DNA from 3 places in the Paenibacillus filicis genome. Region 1 is predicted to be linked to each of the others. Evidence: riboswitches for the same ligand, from Rfam matches in the RefSeq annotation. Region 1 holds a riboswitch; each other region holds the start of a gene.

Region 1 (5,061 bases):
CTCATTATAATTCGTAAACCTTATCACATAATCATAAAGGATACTATGACTTTTTCCCGTTATTTTTAAGAGAGTATTACGAACATGAAATTATGTTTCCTGTCATACAGGAGTTGAGCTGGCAGAAGAGTTAATCCGATCATTGTAACCTAATTTTATTAAAAAAATTGCATTTTGTATTCGTATGCGATATATTGCATATAACAACAATGTGAAAAGGATGTTTCCCATGCCCATTCCTCCTAATTTCTCCACTCCGATCCGGATGTCCGCCAAAGAGCGGGCACTCTCGCAAATCCAGCGTTGGATCATCGAGGGTACGCTTCAGCCGGGTGAGAAGCTGATCGACGCCGAACTGGCCGAATCGCTGGCCGTCAGCCGGACCCCGATCCGGGAAGCTTTTCAGCTGCTCGAGGTGCAGGGGCTCGTCTCGATGCATCCCGGCAAGGAAACCCGGGTTACACTGATCGAGAAGGATGATATTTTGAAGCTGTACCCGACGCTTGGGGTGCTCCATGCACTAGCAGCTGAATACGCAGCGAAGCTGATTACGGCGCAGCAGATCGAACTGCTGAGGGAGCTGAATGCCCGGTTTCGCCAGGCGATCGAAACGGGTCAGCCGTATCAGGCGATGGAGGTGGATGAGCAGTTCCACAACCTGATCGTGGAGGTGTCGGACAATGCGTATATCGCTTCCTTCAGCGCATCGCTGCAGATTCATATCCGCCGGTTCAAGTATGTCTTCCTCCAGCAGCGTCTCACGGCTACGCTGGCTTCGGCAGCGGAGCATGACGAGGTGATTCGCGCGTTGGAGCAGGGGGACGGCGAGGCGGCTTCGGCTGCCATGAAGCAGAATCTGATCCGCCCGATGCATGAACTGTATGCCTTAATCTAATAACGGAAGGGTGAATGAGCATGACGGAGTCCAAGGATTTGAGAATTCGCAGCAAGGTGATCAGCGAAGGGGTCAATCGTGTGCCAAACCGGGCGATGCTGAGGGCAGTCGGCTTTCAGGATGAGGATTTCAAGAAGCCGATGATTGGCGTAGCCAGCACTTGGAGCGAAGTGACACCATGTAATATGCATATCAATGAGCTGGCCCTTCAGGCCAAAAAAGGGGCTCAGCAGCATGGCGGAGCACCGCTGATTTTTAATACCATCACCGTATCGGACGGCATCTCGATGGGGCATGAAGGGATGTCGTTCTCCTTGCCTAGCCGGGAAGCCATTGCTGATTCCATCGAAATCGTGACCAATGCCGAGCGGTTCGATGGCCTCGTCGCCGTAGGCGGGTGCGATAAAAATACACCGGCCTGCCTGATGGCCATCGGCCGGATGAATTTGCCTTCCGTGTACGTGTATGGCGGCACGATCCAGCCAGGCAAGCTTGACGGGAAGGATGTGGATATCGTCAGCGCCTTCGAGGCGGTAGGTCAATACCATGAGGGCAAGATCACGGACGCTGAGCTGTATAAGGTGGAATGCAGCGCTTGTCCGGGCCCGGGAGCTTGCGGAGGCATGTACACAGCCAATACGATGGCCTCAGCTGCCGAAGCGCTCGGCATGAGCCTGCCCGGCTCTTCTTCAACACCTGCTATCTCGCCTGATAAGGCGGCGGAATGTGCCGAAGCGGGGAAGAAAGTGATCGATCTGCTGAAGCAGGAAATTTATCCGCGCGATATTATGACGAAGAAGGCTTTCGAAAATGCGATTACCGTCGTCATGGCGCTCGGCGGCTCTACGAATGCATTCCTGCATCTGATTGCGATCGCCCACTCGGTTGGGGTGGATCTGACCTATGACGATTTCGAGCGTATCCGCGTCAAGGTACCTCATCTGGCCGATCTGAAGCCAAGCGGGAAGTATGTAATGCAGGACCTCAATGATATCGGAGGTGTACCTGGTGTGATGAAGCTGCTGCTGGAGCAAGGCCTGCTTCATGGCGACTGCCTGACGGTCACCGGGAAGACCTTGGCCGAGAATTTGGCGGAGGCGGCACCCTTACAGCCAGAGCAGCAGATTATCCGTCCGTTCGACCAGCCTTTGAAGCCGAATGGCCCGCTCGTCGTTCTGAAAGGCAACCTGGCCCCGGACGGCGCGATTGCGAAGATGTCCGGGATGAAGAAGCTGCGCTTCACCGGTCCGGCCCGCGTCTATGACAGCGAAGCCGAGGCGACCGAGGCGATCATGCGCGATGAGATCCAGCGGGGCGATGTTCTTGTCATCCGCTATTGTGGTCCAAAGGGCGGTCCGGGCATGCCGGAGATGCTGTCTGTGACTGCTCTGATCGTCGGCAAAGGACTGGGTGGCGAGGTGGCTCTGATCACGGACGGCAGATTCTCGGGAGGCTCGCATGGCTTCGTGGTTGGTCATGTGGCGCCTGAGGCACAGGTTGGCGGGCCGATTGCTCTTCTCCGGGAAGGAGACAGCGTGACGATCGACAGCGAAACCCAAGAAATCTCCTTCGCTGTTACGGCGGGGGAGCTGGAGCTCCGTTCGCAAGCCTGGACCCCGCCTGCGCTCAAGGCGTCCTCAGGGGTACTTGCCAAGTACGCCCGGCTGGTCTCGTCCGCGTCCCGCGGCGCGGTGACGGATTTATGGGAATAAGGCTTGAAAACCGTCACCGGGTACACGTATAATGAGAGATAAATAACGGGTATGTGTGACTGGCGTAAACGTGGAGTACCACGAGGAAGCACATACGGATTTTCAGCCGTACGCCTGGGCAGAGGTAAGGGGATATTCCCCTTGCCTCTTTATGCTTCTCAGCAGAACAGAAAGGGCTGAGCAAATGATGACAGAAACATGGCTTCTTGACGGAAATCGAGTGGCGGCGGCCATCAAGGAGGATTTGGCCCACCGTATCCAGGGGCTGGCGGCTAGAGGAATCGTTCCGTGCCTGGCCACGATTCTGGTTGGGGACGATCCTTCCTCCGCGACCTATGTGCGGATGAAGGGCAACATGTGCAGACGCCTCGGCATGCAGTCGGTACGCGTCGATCTGCCGGCAGAGACTACGACTGAGGAGCTGATCGCGGCGATTCATAAGCTGAATGGCGACAGCCAAGTGCACGGCATCCTGCTGCAGCATCCCGTGCCTTCTCATATCGATGAGCGGGCTGCGTTCGAGGCCATCCGGATCGATAAGGATGTGGACGGCGTCACGACGCTGGGCTTCGCCCAAAATGCATTCGGCTTCGCCGATTATCCGTCGTGCACGCCCGCGGCGATCATGGCGATACTGGATGATTACAACATTCCGATCGAAGGCAAGCATGCCGTCGTCATCGGCAGAAGCCCGATTCTGGGCAAGCCTGTGTCGGCGATGCTGCTGAACCGTCATGCCACAGTCACGACTTGCCATTCCCGAACGGCCCGTCTGGACGAGATCGTGCGGCTTGGCGATATCGTGGTCGCAGCTGTGGGCAAGCCTCGCTTTGTCCAGGGAGACTGGATCAAGCCGGGCGCCGTCGTAATCGATGCAGGATATAATGAAGGCAATATCGGGGACGTGGACTATGAATCGTGCTTCCCGCATGCCGCCGCCATTACGCCAGTACCGGCGGGCGTAGGTCCGGTCACGATCGCGATCTTGCTGAAGCATACCGTGGAGGCTGCCGAAAGGCAGGCTAGATCCATCCGATAGAACGATGTAATTCTTATCGCGGTGCAGTGCGGAACTGGAGTGGAGTTCCGCACTGCAGGTTTGGCGTCTAGCCTCAGCAAACGACCATGAATAAATAAAAAGCTTGTTAAAACTAATGGTATTAGTTATATTAATACTAACTATATTAGTTTTGAGGAGTGATCTTTCTTATGCGTACAGTCCAAATAGAAAGCTTGATTCAATTGACGGTTTTCCCAGCCTGGTTTCCGGTGAATGTATATCTGATCGACGAAGGAGAAGAGCTGACCTTGATTGATGCCGGTATCTCTGTAAGCGGCAAGGGAATTCTAGAGACATCCGCATCGCTCGGCAAGCCGATTACCCGTATTGTGCTTACTCACCCGCATAGCGATCATATCGGAGCGCTCGATATGCTGAAGCGGGAGCTGCCGGATGCGAAGGTATATTTGTCCCGCCGGGACGCCAAGCTTCTGAACGGCGATCTCGCGATGGAGCCCGGAGAGCCGGATACGCCAGTCCGCGGTAGCTTGCCCAAGAACGTCCGGACGCGGCCGGATGTGCTGCTCCAGGACGGCGACCGGGTAGGTTCCCTGCTCGCGCTAGCGGCACCAGGCCATACACCGGGGTCGATGGCCTTCTATGACCAGCGCAGCGGCCATCTGATCGCAGGCGATGCGATGCAGGTCCGCGGAGGTATTGCGGTAAGCGGGCAATGGGTGCCTTGGTTCCCGTTCCCGGCCTGGGCGACCTGGCACAAGCACTCTGCGCTGGAGAGTGTGCGCAGGCTGAGAGCGCTCAACCCGACGCTGCTAGCTGTTGGACACGGCGATTTGATCCGGCAGCCGGGGGAAGTGATGGACCGGGCGATTCGGGAAGCGGAAGCCAATCTGAACGGGAAGGGAGCGTGACGGTTATGTCCCCGAGAATCGGACTTGATTTGAGGGCGATCCTCCAGGCCGCGACAGAGCTGGCCGACCAGCAGGGCTACAAGGAAGTTAGCCTCGCGTCACTCGCCCAGAAGCTGAAGGTACGCTCCCCCTCTCTGTACAATCATGTCAACGGCCTGACGGGCCTGCGACGTGCGCTTGCGCTGCATGGCCTATCCCAGTTAACCTCGGATCTGACGAGCTCCGCTGTCGGACGCTCGGGCGATGAAGCGATCCGGGCGATGAGCCTTGCCTATGTCGCGTATGCCCGCCGCCATCCGGGTCTCTATGAAGCTACCCTGCAGGCGCCCGCCGAAGGCGATGCCGAACACAAGCAAGCGAGCCAGGTTACGCTCGGGCTGATCAGCCGGGTGCTGGATGCGTATCAACTGTCAGATGAGATGAAGCTGCATGCGATCCGCAGCTTCCGCAGTCTGCTGCACGGCTTCGCTTCGCTGGAGCAGCAGGGAGCCTTCAAGCTTCCGCTGGATCTGGATGTCACGCTGC
Region 2 (5,061 bases), on a different contig from region 1:
TCGACCTGCACGGCGGGACCTTGACCGTCCGCTCCGAGCCGGGGAAAGGTTCCACATTCAGCTTTGGCCTGCCGATCGCGGATGATTCGCAGCCTCCGGGCTCCCATGATCTCCTGCAGCCGGGACCGGTTCAAGCCAGTATGCAAGAGCAGATACCGGCCGGATTCATTCCAACCGAAGCTTTCCCCTATGCGGAGGCTGCCCCTGCGCTATCCACGCCGCTGCTGAGCGAGGGGGACGTGAATATCCTGGTGGTCGATGACGACCCCGTTAATCTGAACGTGCTCGTCGGTATCCTTTCGGCGGAGCCGTATCGCATCACAACATCCAGTTCGGCCCGCGAGGCGGCTGCCTTGCTGCAGACCGGGCAGTGGGATCTGCTGATTGCCGACGTCATGATGCCGAATATGTCCGGCTATGAGTTAACCCAGCGGGTGCGGGAACGCTACTCCGTCTCGGATTTGCCGGTTCTGCTGCTGACGGCCCGCAGTCAGCCTGCCGATATCTATACGGGCTTTTCGTCGGGTGCCAATGATTATGTGACCAAGCCTGTGGACGCGATGGAGCTGAAGTACCGGATCAGGGCGCTGATCGCGATGAAGCAGTCCCTGAATGAACGGTTACGCATAGAAGCCGCTTATCTTCAGGCTCAGATTCAGCCACATTTTCTATTCAATACGCTGAATTCCATCATGGTGCTTAGCGAGATCGATACGGAGAAGATGCGAAGTCTGGGCGAGGCATTCACGTCCTTTTTGCGGATTAGCTTTGATTTCCTGAATACAGGACATCTGGTGGAGCTGGATCATGAGCTGAGGCTGGCGGAAGCCTACCTGTATATCGAGCAAGAACGGTTCGAGGACAGACTGTCGGTGGTCTGGGAGCTGGAGCCCGATATCCGCCTGCTTCTCCCTCCGCTATCGATCCAGCCGCTGGTTGAAAATGCGGTGAAGCACGGAGTCCTGAGTCAAAGGAAAGGCGGCACCGTCCAGATCCGGATTACCCGCCAGGAAGGCTTCACGTTAGTGGAAATCAAGGATGACGGCAAGGGTATGGAGCCTGGCAAGGTGGTCCAGCTACTGAACCCAACCCTGAAGGGCAAGGGCGGAATTGGAATCGCGAATACGAACCGGCGGTTGATCCAACTGTACGGTCAGGGACTATCTATCATCAGTAAGCCCGGTGAGGGAACTACCGTATCCTTCGTGATCCCCGATCGATAAAAGATTCATCTAACAAAAGAGCGGAGCCTCGTGAGGCTGCCGCTCTTTGTCTTATCCGCCGTGATCAAGGACGCTCGCTGAACTCGCCGCCTTGGTGGTGCAGAATCTAACCGTTCCTGGGTTTGACCGGAATGTAGATGTCCATCTCAAGCAGCTCGTTGCGGTCCTGCCAGCAGCGCTCATCATAATATTCAAATTCAGCGGCTCCTCCGTGCTCATAGCCGGATTGAGGGAACCACTCGCTGAAAATGGCGTTCCACGTGCTCTGAATGGCTGTAGTAAATTGATCATGAGCCGCCTTCGGGGTCGTAAATACGGCATAGGTCTGCTCCGGATAGTGCCGGCGAATGGCCCCTTCCGGTACAATGGCTCCCTCTTTGGCCTCCACCCCTATGATGTAAGTGAACTCACCGGTATCCATATCAAAGTCTCCACAGATGCCATACTCCGCTGTCGAAGCCGCTTGTTCATACAAGGCCTGTCCTTGCTTCTCCTGCAAATACCGCTGCCAGAAAGCCGGGATATCCCGGTTGTTCTGACCGTCCTTATTACGGGTGCGGATCGAGTAGCCAATCACATCAAAGCCGGGCTTGGTAACCACGCGAAATTCCATGCGAATTCCTCCTGAGTCGAGATTGAGCCTCCGCTCAAGCACGTTGGCTTTATCAGAGGCATGGGGGCGCAGACCTTGCTTGCGATACTCCCCTGGTGTCATGCCATACATCTTGCGAAAAGCTCGGATGAATGTTTCCGGTGTGCCGAACCCGTAGTCCAAAGCGATATCCATCAGCTTATCCTTCGTCCCGGCCACCCGGCATGCCGCATGGAACAGTCTGCGCCCGCGGACATATTCCATCACCGGCCAACCCACGATGGATTGAAAAACCCGATGGAAATGAAAGTCTGAGAAATTCGCCAGCTGAGCCAGCGAAGACAGGGTAAGCTCCTCGCCCAGCCTCGCCTCGATCTCATCCACCACCCGTTGCATCAAGCCTTCATAAGTTGACATTCACCCTCTTCCTTTCTGCTTGATTATAAACGAATACGAACCTTTGTTCTTGACGTTTTTTGCTGTTTGTTCCACCTGCTCTAACCATTCAGCTTCTATCGCATCGACCTATAGTACGGGTAGTCCATCTTGTCCTGGACCTGCCGCGCTACCTCTGGGCTGGTAAGGGACTCAATCACATACAGCCCCAAATCAATCGAAGCTGACACGCCTCCGCCCGTAAACAGGTTACCGTCTCGGACGAAGCGTTCTCTGATCACTTCTGCACAGTAAGGTGCCAACAGATCATAGGCAGAAGGGTTGGTTGTTGCCTTCTTCCCGTCCAGAAACCCCGCAGCTCCCAGAATCAAAGCCCCCGTACAGACCGATACCTTGTACTCCACATCTCGTGCCGTCTGAATCCATGATATAAAATCGGTATCAAATCTCAGCTGCCTTGTCGATAGCCCCCCAGGAATAAAGATCAAATCATAGACCGAAAGCTCGGGGCAGACCTGACTAACTTTGATCGTTAATCCTCGATCATCGGTGACTTCCTCTTGATTCGAGCAAAAATCCCAGGATACCTCTTCCTTCGCTCGTAGAATCCCCATCCACGTTACAGCTTCATAGAAGCCAACAAAATCTAACGCTGTCATCTTGTCGAACAATATAAACGCCATTTTCATTCCCTACACCTGACCTTTCCTCAAGTGAAATAAAAAAAGCATCTGATCGAAGATCAAATACTTTGCCCAGGCGTACGGCGATATGACTATGTGCTCCCTCGTGGTACTCCACGTTTACGCCAGTTGCACATACCAAATATTTACTATATTGTATGCCGGAAGCTTGGATTAATCAAGCACAATCCTGCGTAGGCGAGAAGGGTTCTATTCGTACCAAATTCATTTGTTGATGCAGATATGTGATTCATTAACAAGCGTGTCTGCTTAGGTGTGTCTAAGAACTTAGCTAGATGATATACTAATAATGAATGGAGTTGATTACGGATGAACGAACTGCTTGATCCTCGAAATGATTTTTTATTCAAACGCATCTTCGGCAGTGACGAAAACCGAGATGTTCTGCTTGCATTCTTAAACACGACGTTTATTGAAGCCGGTAGGCCTCCTTTAACGGAAATCACTCTGCTGAACCCTTATACCGATAAGGACGCTCCCCGCGACAAGTAATCCATTCTTGACATTCGTGGCAAAACAGCAGAAGGTGAACTCATCAACGTTGAGATGCAACTGTTCAACAAGTATGACACCGAGAAAAGAACCATGTTTTATTGGAGCAAACTATACAGTGGACAGCTACAAGAGGGTCACTCCTACAAGATGCTGAAGAAATGTGTTACCATCAACATATTAAATTATTCATTCCTTCCAAACAATGAATATCATAATGTGTTTCATCTACGTGAAGACCGTACTGGCATTCCACTTATCGATGATATAGAACTACATTTTCTCGAATTATCAAAGCTCGGTGACCAAGCTGCCCCCGTTGAAAGCGGCGGATTGGTAAACTGGTTGCTGTTCCTGAAGGGTGTCGATAGATCCAATTGGGAGGTGCTGACGATGAACGAACCTGTATTGAAAAAGGCTATGGATACGTTAGAATTTCTTAGTCAGGACGCAGAAGCCCGCCGATTGTATGAAGATAGACAGAAGTATTTACATGATGAAGCTTCCATGATTGAGGGGGCTTTAGCCGAAGGCGAAGCTCGTGGCGAACGAAGGAAAGCCATTGAAATGGCGTTAGAGCTTCTTAGCCTCGGAGTGGAAACATCCATTATTATCAAAGCTTCCGGGCTGCCTGAAGCTGAAATTATCGGTCTAAAAAATCACAATTGAACAGTCTATTCATACAAGAGTCAGCCGAATAGGGCTGGCTCTTACATGAATAGAAGATTAAACGAGACCTTTGTCGCTCCGACAATCAGCCTATCAGGCACGCCGACTACCTCGCAGTGACTAGTTTCGTGCTTGTTGTAGCCACTTTCTCCGATTTCTTGTTTGCGAGCTGTTTACGGAGCAGCCTTACCCCTTTATCTCTTCACCTGTCGCAATCGGATTGTCCACTTTTTATTTCCATGAGAACTCCTTCGCTCGAAGGACTCCAACAGCACAGTGAGAATCCTCGGAGGAGCTAACAACGCTTATTTTCATCGGTCTCCTTGACTACGATTGAGAATCTACTCGTGCAAGAATCACATCTACGACGAAGCTGCCGATGCAAAGTCATTGAGCCAAAGCCAGTTGTCCGCCCATGGCTTGAGCAAGACGATAAGTTCACCTTCCCATCACTAGGATGGCGGGATTTAGGTGCTCTTTGCGCGAACGAATGCCCTTCCCTTATACTTTTAATGAAGAAAAGCATCCTAGAAGGAGCTGGCACTCGTATGAAGCATTCAGGACTTCCTGTACTGAGCAACATGTATAGGCATGCAGAGGCCTTGCACACCGAGGGCCTTCGCTATCACCGGAATACCTCTAGCTTATTCGTGATACAGGCACATGCAGCTACAGTGACGATCAACAACCACACCCATAGGCTGGAAGGCTTCAGTTGTGTATGCCTGCCGCCACATACATCCATTCATTTTGGAAAAGATCTGACCGAGACCTCAACGTCCGCCGGACAGCTTCGTTTTTATGCCTGCGACTACGAATGGATAGGCGAGGAATCGTCCACAGACTCCCCGCTCATGCCGACGCTCGCTGAACTGAATCATGCCAGTCTGCTTGATCAGGCATCCGCGCTATTTGATGCCTACGAAAATCGGCTGTATAACAGCCTATCGCAGCGTCTCCCGGTACAAGCTCAATTCATGCTTCT
Region 3 (5,061 bases), on a different contig from region 1:
GTTCAATGAGCCCATTGTAAACGTTTTGAAAATTATCGAATTTAAATTTATCGAACGTATCGAAATTTTGTTTTTTTCCTTTTTTTTGTTTTTATTTTCATTGTCTTGGATTTCCACTTTATATTTAAGTGTCTATTGTGCAAGCTGGTTATTCGGACGGCAACACGATCGCGTTTTTTTGCGGCTTTTTTGTGTGATCATTGCTGCGGGCACCTTTTTCTTTTTGCCTACGTTTAACCAAAGCGATCAGATGTCCATATATCTAAACCGTTTCGGGATGGGCGTCGAGTTGGTAGTTCCAATCTGCTTGCTTATCTATATGTGGCTGCATGATCATTATCAGAGGAGGAGCAAATGAACAAGCGCTTATTGTACGCTTCGCTTATTTCCTTCGCATTAGCGCTCCTCCCAGGGTGCAGCGATCGCTTGGATTTGGAGGATGCCGCTTTTTCTCTTGCGCTAGGACTCGACCTCGACAAAGAAAACCATCTTATCGTCTATACAACAACTTCCGTATTCAGCAGGGATGTCAAGAAGAGAAGCCAAGAAATCGAAGTGAAAACAAAAACGGTGCGTATGTCGAGACAAGAATTGGATGCCTATACGGCCGGCGCAATCCTCGGAAGGAAGACGCAAGTCCTGCTTGTCGGCAAACGAATTTTGCAGCATGAAGGCTGGTTTCTCCTGCTCGAGCCTTTCTTTCGCGATTCGAGAAACTCAGTAACTATGAGAGTCGTGGCTGTAGACGGACCTGTTTCTGATATAATTTATAACAACCCGAAAGACAAGCCGATGCTTCCCGTATTTATGGCGGGCTTAATTGATACAAAGTATAAATCGTCAGAAACGGTTAGAACGACTTTGCAGGAGCTGCACCGGCAAATGTATGAGAAAGGTACCACTGCTTCGATCTCAGAAATCAGTATAGATAAGAACGTCAGGCTGACCGGTACGACGCTGCTGGATGCTCAAGGTAAATATGCTGATTCGCTGAATATGCAGGAAACGGCTTTTTTGCATATTCTGAAAAAGAGTGTGAAAAAGTCCGCCAGCTTAACGTTTGCCATTCCCGGCAAACCGAAGACCGGTCCGTTCGACACAGACCGAATAGCCGTTGAGGCGCATAAAATAAAAACGAAAATTAAGACCTCCTACCGTCAAGATAAATTTCAATTTGATATTCACGTGACGATGGCCGTTGCGCTTACGGAAAAATTATTTGCTTATGATGTACGAACGAAAGGAGCCCAATTGGAGAAGATGATTTCTGAACAAACGCAGAAACAAATTCAGCAGCTTATTAAAAAAAACCAAAAACATCATATCGACGCGATTGGGCTGGGGCTCTATGCACGGGCTCATGAGTACGACCAGTATAAGAAGGTGGAGGATCATTGGGGCGATGCACTGGCCACCGCAGACGTCAACGTTGTGGTAAAAGCCATTATTACCTCAATGGGGCCCGTGAAATGACGAAGGTGGAATGAGAGGCGCACCGCCTACATACAGTTTGAATGATATGAACATTCAAGGGCGGAGGCATGATCTTGAGAATCTATATGGCCAAGGAAGGGGATACCTTGCGAACAATCGCAAGTCAGTTTCATCTGGATGCTGCAGAGCTTCATCTTTATAATCCTTCTGTTGCAGATCTTGATCGAATGGTTCAAGGCTCACAAATAAGGCTCCCTGAGGAGGGACAGCCGTCCGATATCGGGATGTGTCCCCCTTCGATTGTTGAAGGAAAACTCGATCATTGGCTCCCGCTTACTCCATTGGAGCAAATGGCCGACTCGGAATATGACGTTTTAATCATAGGCAGCGGTGCAGGAGGCGGCGCCGTTCTTTGGCGATTGTCCGAGCAGTGGGGAAACAATGGGAAAAAGATCGGCGTTGTGGAAGCAGGGGATCTCTTCATGCCTACTCACGTCTTAAATGTGCCTACGATCAACTTCCAACAAGGTTATATGCTTGCTGAGAAGCAGTACAAACCTATTGGACCGAAATATTCAGGCTTCGTCAAGAAACTGGTATTTGGCGGGGGGACATTATTTTGGGGGGCAGTGACTCCGCGCATGTTGAATACCGAGATTGCAAAATGGCCGGTTCCGATACAAGAGATGAATGATTATTACACCATTGCGGAGCGAATCATGAATGTGAATACGGATTTTGCCAAAGGTTCATCATTCTCGGAGGTTTTGCTGCAACGTCTTCAGCAAAATGGATATGCCCATGCGTCCTACAGACCGATGGCGGTCGATTTGGCATCCTCACAGTATGGAATGCTCCACTCCAACGTTTTTTTCAGCTCGATTCATTTTTTTGCTCGTGCATTGAACCGCAGACCTGTCGATATTGCTGTGAATGCCCGTGCAGTCAAGGTGTTAATCGACAATGAACAGGCAGTAGGTGTGGAGGTCATCACTCGAGATCAAAGAAAGTTCGCGCTTAAAGCTAAAAAAGTGGTGATATCAGCTAGTACGTTTGAAACTCCGCGAATATTGCTTGATTCGGGTATTCAAAATCGAGCGATAGGGCATTATCTTGCGGCACATTCAGGGATCTGGGCAGATGGATTTGTCAGACGCGATCAATTCTCTGAAGTCCTTGGCAATTTAAGTCTATACATCCCCGAGTCGGATCAATCCCCGTTCCAGGTTGAACTTCAAAGGTTTGACAAGTATTACGTTTATAAATTTGAGGAGCAACCGGTACTCAAAGATTTGGGACTTTTTGTTTTTGGAGCCGGACAAACCGAGTCGCGTTATGACAACTGCGTGATGCTTGATCCTCTGAAAAAGGACGAACTTGGACTTTCTGAGCTGCAAGTGCATTTTTCTTACAGTGATACCGATAAAAAAGTGATTCGACAAGCTTTGGAAAGTGTGAAGCATATTGTTCAAGTTCTGGGGGTTACTCTAAAAGCCCCGATTTGTGTTCTGTATCCCGGACGTGCCAGACATTTCTCGGGAACCTGCCGGATTGGCACCGATCCGCAGACGGCAGCGGCGAATCCATATGGAGAGATCTTTGGCGTATCCGGTCTATTTGTAGCGGACAACAGCGCGTTGCCTTCCATATCTGCAGCGAATCCGACGTTGTCAACGGTCGCTCTGGCCATCCGGACGGCCGATCATATCATCCGTCAAGCTTAAAACGACTTACCGCGTACAAAAGATTCAGCCCGAATGTCTATGCTCGCCCGATAACGAGAACATTTTTACATTCATTCTATATATGTGACTGGCGTAAACGTGGAGAACCACGAGGGAACACATATTTATAACGCCGCACGCCTGGGCAGAGATAATGGATAAAATCACCATTATCTCTTTATTGTTTATAGGAGCCATTCCTGTAATGAATTAATTTGAGGATTGAATGAAAAAACACCCTCGTTATTGGCGCAGACATCGCCAAAGAAACACATAATAATGAATAATAATTCGTTATTAACGGACTTGAAGCTGCCCGTCATATCAATCGAAAGCTGCAATGGTTGTTGTTATTGCCCAGGTTCTTGACAGAGGCTGTTTATTTATCTACGATTTGATTAGCGAATGGGGGTTCATCATATGCAAGTGTTAAAGGAAGAAATTCGTCATTCGATTTTACGCCGCGCTGGAGAGACGTTCCTGGAGCTTGGCTTCGACAAAACATCGATGAAAGATATAGCGGGCAAAGTCGGAGTGGCCGTCGGTAATTTATATCGCTATTTCCCGAATAAAGAGTCGTTGTTCGAGGCGGTCGTCAAGCCGGCTTATGAGCAGCTATTGCAGCTCATTCAAGTGAATGAGAAAGAGCCGATCGAAGGAGGAGCCGTCATCGACAAGATCGGTACTATTTTTGCAGAGCTCGTGTACGAGCATAGGGAAGGGCTGCTTATTTTGTTATACCGAAGCTCGGGCACAGCGTATGAGGGGGCCAAAGCCGAGTTTTTCGATCATTTGGCCGAACATATGGGCATCCATATAAATGAATACAATCGCAAGTACCCAACTAACCCTTTAAGCCTGCAAGTATCGAGACCGGTTGCCGTCGCTTTTCTCGAAGGATATTTCGATATGATTCGGACGCATTCCGACCGTGACCAGATGACGGAGATCACCAAGCAGTATATGGCCGTTTGGTTTATGGGGTTGAAGGCTGTGTTATAGTTGCTAGTACCGCAAAAGGCCGGGATGAGATGTCATCCTGGCTTTTGTCTGTATGACCTTACTTATTCAAAATAGGTATCTCTCCAAGCAGCTTCTTCAAGTTTATAGAATCCCACGGCATGTGCTCCGTAATACCTAATCCAACAACATCTGCTTCTTCAGATAGTTCTTTAATCAGATGAAGGAGCCCCGGCATTTGCATGGTTCCAGCCGCGGAAAAATCATAATGTGCATCAGGATTGGCGAATAATAAAGAGCGAAATTCCTTAGGATCAAGCACATCTAGATCAAGATGAATGGCCAGGTGCTCAATGTTGCTTTGTTTAATCCAATCTTTTATAGATTCAGTACTTTTCATTAACTCTTGGGTGCCAGCCGTTCTAAGGCCTAGTCTTTGAATGATTTCTGTATCTAGCTCTGTTTGTACATCTAATCCTGCGAAGAAGACATTTTCAGGTTTGAGTGGGATGTTCACATGCTTGGCGAACTCTGCATCGCCTTCTCCCAACAGATTCCCAAGAGGCAAAGTATGGCCGTAGTCATACCCGAAAATTCTACCTAAATCGGTGTGTGCATCGATCCAAACTAACCCTAAATTCCCGCCGTATCGTTCGTTTAAATAGGCAAATGGGGCTTGTTCGACCAAGCAGTCCCCACCGAACATAACTATGCGATCCGGCTTATGAGCATGAATGATATGTTGAGCAGCCTCTAATTGTTCAAGCAGCTGTTTTTTCCATAGATGCCGTTCTCGTTTTCAAGCGGATTTCCGTCATAAGCTTGAACGGGAACATGAATAAGGGGCTGATCATTATCAGGAGCCAGCCAAGCAAGCAGCTCGGCTCCAAAAGAGTAGTTAGGGTTGTTGCCCCCTTGCCATTGCGGCATCAACTCCTGGCCG

Evidence for each region. A riboswitch is a leader RNA that binds a small molecule or an ion and turns the genes downstream of it on or off. The one in region 1 is predicted to bind ZMP and ZTP.
Region 2: it holds a riboswitch for ZMP and ZTP, as region 1 does, so the genes downstream of both, WMW72_RS22855 (DJ-1/PfpI family protein) here and WMW72_RS19505 (bifunctional 5,10-methylenetetrahydrofolate dehydrogenase/5,10-methenyltetrahydrofolate cyclohydrolase) in region 1, are expected to answer to the same signal.
Region 3: it holds a riboswitch for ZMP and ZTP, as region 1 does, so the genes downstream of both, WMW72_RS12980 (TetR/AcrR family transcriptional regulator) here and WMW72_RS19505 (bifunctional 5,10-methylenetetrahydrofolate dehydrogenase/5,10-methenyltetrahydrofolate cyclohydrolase) in region 1, are expected to answer to the same signal.

What each region holds. Positions count from the first base shown of each region.
Region 1 covers NZ_JBBPCC010000013.1:30,233-35,293, reverse strand. Annotated here, with positions in the region: gene WMW72_RS19515 (GntR family transcriptional regulator) at 230-895, shown strand; gene ilvD (dihydroxy-acid dehydratase) at 916-2,607, shown strand; ZMP/ZTP riboswitch at 2,653-2,734, shown strand; gene WMW72_RS19505 (bifunctional 5,10-methylenetetrahydrofolate dehydrogenase/5,10-methenyltetrahydrofolate cyclohydrolase) at 2,795-3,646, shown strand; gene WMW72_RS19500 (MBL fold metallo-hydrolase) at 3,817-4,536, shown strand; gene WMW72_RS19495 (TetR/AcrR family transcriptional regulator) at 4,542-5,061, shown strand, end outside.
Region 2 covers NZ_JBBPCC010000016.1:138,336-143,396, reverse strand. Annotated here, with positions in the region: gene WMW72_RS22865 (hybrid sensor histidine kinase/response regulator) at 1-1,223, shown strand, start outside; gene WMW72_RS22860 (AraC family transcriptional regulator) at 1,330-2,232, opposite strand; gene WMW72_RS22855 (DJ-1/PfpI family protein) at 2,328-2,900, opposite strand; ZMP/ZTP riboswitch at 2,958-3,037, opposite strand; partial or broken gene WMW72_RS22850 (Rpn family recombination-promoting nuclease/putative transposase) at 3,225-4,076, shown strand; gene WMW72_RS22845 (helix-turn-helix domain-containing protein) at 4,625-5,061, shown strand, end outside.
Region 3 covers NZ_JBBPCC010000007.1:148,072-153,132, forward strand. Annotated here, with positions in the region: gene WMW72_RS12965 (GerAB/ArcD/ProY family transporter) at 1-358, shown strand, start outside; gene WMW72_RS12970 (Ger(x)C family spore germination protein) at 355-1,473, shown strand; gene WMW72_RS12975 (GMC oxidoreductase) at 1,548-3,158, shown strand; ZMP/ZTP riboswitch at 3,233-3,312, shown strand; gene WMW72_RS12980 (TetR/AcrR family transcriptional regulator) at 3,579-4,160, shown strand; partial or broken gene WMW72_RS12985 (arginase family protein) at 4,219-5,048, opposite strand; partial or broken gene WMW72_RS12990 (winged helix-turn-helix transcriptional regulator) at 5,052-5,061, shown strand, end outside.